One region of the Exiguobacterium sp. KKT215 genome, then DNA from elsewhere that is predicted to be linked to it. Evidence: predicted binding sites of a transcription regulator. Region 1 holds the regulator's gene; the other holds the start of a gene.
The links. The regulator CtsR, encoded in region 1, represses protease genes until heat stress. The targets are predictions, from matches to a motif close to ATGGTCAATAAAGGTCAAACA.
Positions count from the first base shown of each region.

Region 1 (2,200 bases):
AAACAGTAACGGAGGCGCCCAAAGGTTCCCTCAGAATGGTTGGAAATCATTCGAAGAGTGCAAAGGCAGAAGGGAGCTTGACTGCGAGACCTACAAGTCGAGCAGGGACGAAAGTCGGGCTTAGTGATCCGGTGGTTCCGCATGGAAGGGCCATCGCTCAACGGATAAAAGCTACCCTGGGGATAACAGGCTGATCTCCCCCAAGAGTCCACATCGACGGGGAGGTTTGGCACCTCGATGTCGGCTCATCGCATCCTGGGGCTGGAGTAGGTCCCAAGGGTTGGGCTGTTCGCCCATTAAAGCGGTACGCGAGCTGGGTTCAGAACGTCGTGAGACAGTTCGGTCCCTATCCGTCGTGGGCGCAGGAAATTTGAGGAGAGCTGTCCTTAGTACGAGAGGACCGGGATGGACGCACCGCTGGTGTACCAGTTGTTCCGCCAGGAGCATCGCTGGGTAGCTACGTGCGGACGGGATAAGTGCTGAAAGCATCTAAGCATGAAGCCCCCTCCGAGATGAGATTTCCCTTTGAGCAATCAAGAAAGACCCCTCAGAGACGATGAGGTAGATAGGTCATGGGTGGAAGCACGGCGACGTGTGGAGCTGAATGATACTAATCGGTCGAGGCTTTGATCTAGTCTAATGGTTTGTGTGAATTGATGAGTCTTCAGTTTTGAGAGAACAATCTCTCTATGTCTGGTGGCGATAGCGAAGCGGCCACACCCGTTCCCATGCCGAACACGGAAGTTAAGCGCTTCAGCGCCGAAAGTAGTTGGGGGTCTCCCCCTGTGAGGATAGGACGTTGCCAGGCCAACGCGAAAGACGATCGAGCATCCGCTCGGTCGTCTTTTTTCTGTTTAAAGCGGTGTCGCAGTTGCGACATCGCTTTTCGTTTGCCTTTTTTTGAATCAATGATAGAATATAGTCAAAAGTCAAAGATGGTCAGAGGGTGGTGGAGATGAGAAACATATCGGATGTAATCGAACAGTATTTAAAACAAGTGCTGAAGGAGAGCCAGGCCGAAGCAATCGAGATTAAACGGCAAGATATTGCCAAGCGTTTCGAATGTGTTCCGTCTCAAATCAACTACGTCATTAATACGCGCTTTACGGTCGAGAAGGGCTATCTTGTCGAAAGTAAGCGTGGGGGCGGGGGATATATTCGCATTCGCCGCGTAATTTTACATGAAAAGCAAGACGTGTTGGTCAGCTTGATGGATATTTTACAAGACCATCCTCGTCTTTCCGAACAGCTTGTCGAGAACATCTTGATTCGCTTATTTGAAGAAGGGATGTTGAGTGAGCGGGAAGTGCGCTTGTTGTATCATTTATTGTCTGATGAAGCGCTTGGGTTACACGCTGACGATCGTCACTTGATTCGAAGACAACAGTTACTCGCATTAATGAAGTTACTTAGTTACCATTGACCGACGGAGGCATAAAGAGATGTTATGCGAACGATGCAAACGGCGACCTGCCATCAATGAGATCCAAGTAGTCGAGAACGGGATACCGGTGACGAGACGACTATGTCGTCAATGTACAGTTGAACTGATGGCAGGTTACGTACCAGCTGTGAAACGGTGCCCGGGCTGTCAATTGACACAAACTGAATTAGCTCATCTTCGAAAAGCGGGCTGTACCACTTGTTATACCGTCTTTCGCGAAGAATTGATTAAAATCACACGTCAGTATCAACAAGGCCATGATGAACATGTAGGTTCGATGCCAGATGCGTTACGGACTCCCGACGAGCGAATCGAAGAGCGACTTGCAAAGTTAGCAGGGGAGTTGGAACGAGCCGTCGAACAAGAAGATTATGAACGCGCAGCCAGGCTGAAAAAAGAGATCAATCAATTGAAAGGGCGAGGTGAGGCGTGATGGAGTCTTATCTTAAACATCCACTTGGTCCTAAAATGAGAGAGCGAGCCAAGTTAGATGATTTGGTCATCTCGACTCGCATTCGTCTAGCGCGCAATTTAAAAGACACCGTCTTTTCTCCTGTATTATCGGAGGAAGGACAGCAACAACTTTGTGAACGGATTGAAGCGTCACTTGGAGGATTGCAAGGTTTTGAGTATTTGCATATGGGTGCTTATGATCAGGTGACCCGACAAGCGCTCGTTGAAAAGCATTTGATTAGCCCTACGATTGCCGCGAAAGAACAAAGTGCCGTCTTTTTAAGTGATGATGAGACGATCAGC
Region 1 covers NZ_CM145756.1:92,609-94,808, forward strand. Annotated here, with positions in the region: rRNA gene ACZ2GZ_RS00475 (23S ribosomal RNA) at 1-634, shown strand, start outside; rRNA gene rrf (5S ribosomal RNA) at 693-808, shown strand; gene ACZ2GZ_RS00485 (CtsR family transcriptional regulator) at 956-1,423, shown strand; gene ACZ2GZ_RS00490 (UvrB/UvrC motif-containing protein) at 1,443-1,877, shown strand; gene ACZ2GZ_RS00495 (protein arginine kinase) at 1,877-2,200, shown strand, end outside.

Region 2 (2,200 bases), 770 kb from region 1:
ATTTGTTCGGCGACTTCTTTTCGCGTCAACGGATGCAAGACGAGCTTCCCGTCCAACCAATCGCGTTGGCGTTCGGCGATGACGGCCCACACCGATTTAAGCGTCGCGTTCCGCATCTCGAGCGTCTCGTGCCACCATTTCGCCTCGCGATCGTCCCCGACCCGAGCCGCATCGAGCGTCGGGCTGAACCATGTCGTCACGAGCTCACCGTCACGACGGACGACTTCAAGTTCCGGGACGACGGGTTCGGTTCCTTCATATAATAATGGCGTCTTCGGGAGTGTCGCCACGATACGCGTCGCCCGTTCGTACTCAGCAACCGAGATGTCGAGTCGTCCCGGGATGTCATCAAGGTTCGCGTCGAGCGCCTCGAACACGTCCAAGACGAGTGGGTCGTCATGTTCAATCGCATGCCGATATTGGCAGTCGCGCTCATTCTTCGCCCCAATCCCTGTCGGTTCTAGAAACAAGAGCGCCTGGCGCGCCGCCTCAATGTCCGCCACATCGACCTCGAAACGATGGGCGAGCACGAAGTCGCTCTCCGGTAGCAGACCACGATGGTCGAGCGCGAGGACGAGCCGTTTCTGGAGCGCGCGCTGGGCCTCAGTCCCGCTCCCTTCCTCGATTTGCTCGAACAATCGCTCCTCGAACCCACTCGCCGTATCGGCTACCCATTCGACCGCACCGCTCCCCGTGGCGATGCATGGATTGCGTCGAGCCAACCGGCCGAGCTGAAAGGCGATCGCGGTCCGGTCCGCCTCGAGAATCGGCAGCCGCCGAACCATGTCCTGGGTCAGCTGTTGTGTTTGAAGTTGTTGCTGTTCTTGCCGTTGCATCGGTCACACCCCTCTCGCTTCTTATTGTAACGAACAGCGGGAAATCGCGCTCAAAAAAAAGTGAGCCGAACAGGATTGCTTTTTTAAAAAAACAAATGTATAATAAATCGTGTCAGAGAACATGCACCCGTAGCTCAGGGGATAGAGCACTGGTTTCCGGTGCCAGGTGTCGGGAGTTCGAATCTCTCCGGGTGTATCATAGCAAGAGGTCAGGCAACATATGCCTGGCCTCTTTTGTCGTTTTAGAATCGTCAAACCGTGGAATAGGTCAAAAACGATGACTATCGTTTGACCAACATTGACTATAGCGGTATGATATGTTTACAACCTACATAAAGGAGGCAGATTCAATGTTAATTCCAACAGTTATCGAACAAACAGGTCGCGGGGAACGCGCGTACGATATTTACTCACGCTTGCTCAAGGACCGCATCATCTTGCTCGGAAGTGCAATCGACGACAACGTCGCCAACTCGATTGTCGCCCAGCTTCTCTTCCTTGCAGCCGAGGACCCAGATAAGGACATCTCACTTTACATCAACAGCCCGGGTGGTTCGATCACTTCCGGAATGGCGATTTATGACACGATGAACTTCATCAAGCCGAACGTGTCGACGATTTGTATCGGAATGGCCGCATCGATGGGTGCCTTCTTGCTCCAAGCCGGTGAACAAGGCAAACGCTTCGCGCTTCCAAACGCGGAAATCATGATTCACCAACCGCTCGGCGGTACGCAAGGTCAAGCATCGGATATCAAAATCCATGCCGAGCGCATCATCAAGATGCGTGAGAAATTGAACCAAATCATGGCCGACAACACTGGCCAGCCGCTTGAAGTGATCGAGCGCGACACAGAGCGCGACTACTTCATGTCAGCTGAACAAGCGAAAGACTACGGTCTCATCGACAAAGTCATGACGCGTTAATGACGCAACCCCATTCTCCTCGGAGAATGGGGTTTTTGTTTACTCTTTGACCTCGACCCCGAATACATAGCGGCTATCGCCTTGCGGCCAATCCCCGCCCGTCTCGAATACATAAACGCCCGGTTCGTCAGGCACGACGGGTTCAGACCGTACGAGCTCCCCGTCGATGATTTGATGGAACGAGACGTTCGACGGCTCGGCATGGAACTCGACATCAATCTCGGCACCCGGTTCGACGGGCACGAGCTGCAAGTCGTCCGCTTCCGGCAACCCGTGGTCTTCACATACCGCCTCGCCCCCATTGGACCAGCAGAACGTCGACTGCTTCACTTCGGCCGTCACCGACCCGACCCGGACCGTCGGGAGCGGCGGTTTGATCGAGGACTCCGACTTCCAAAACGAGGTGGCCAACAACGCGCCGCCGACGAGAATCAACCC
Region 2 covers NZ_CM145756.1:859,183-861,382, reverse strand. Annotated here, with positions in the region: gene ACZ2GZ_RS04565 (RNA polymerase factor sigma-54) at 1-836, opposite strand, end outside; tRNA gene ACZ2GZ_RS04560 (tRNA-Arg) at 960-1,032, shown strand; gene clpP (ATP-dependent Clp endopeptidase proteolytic subunit ClpP) at 1,187-1,762, shown strand; gene ACZ2GZ_RS04550 (hypothetical protein) at 1,802-2,200, opposite strand, start outside.
Region 2: a site for CtsR is predicted at 1,122-1,142, ahead of clpP (ATP-dependent Clp endopeptidase proteolytic subunit ClpP). Genes of this name have one in related genera too.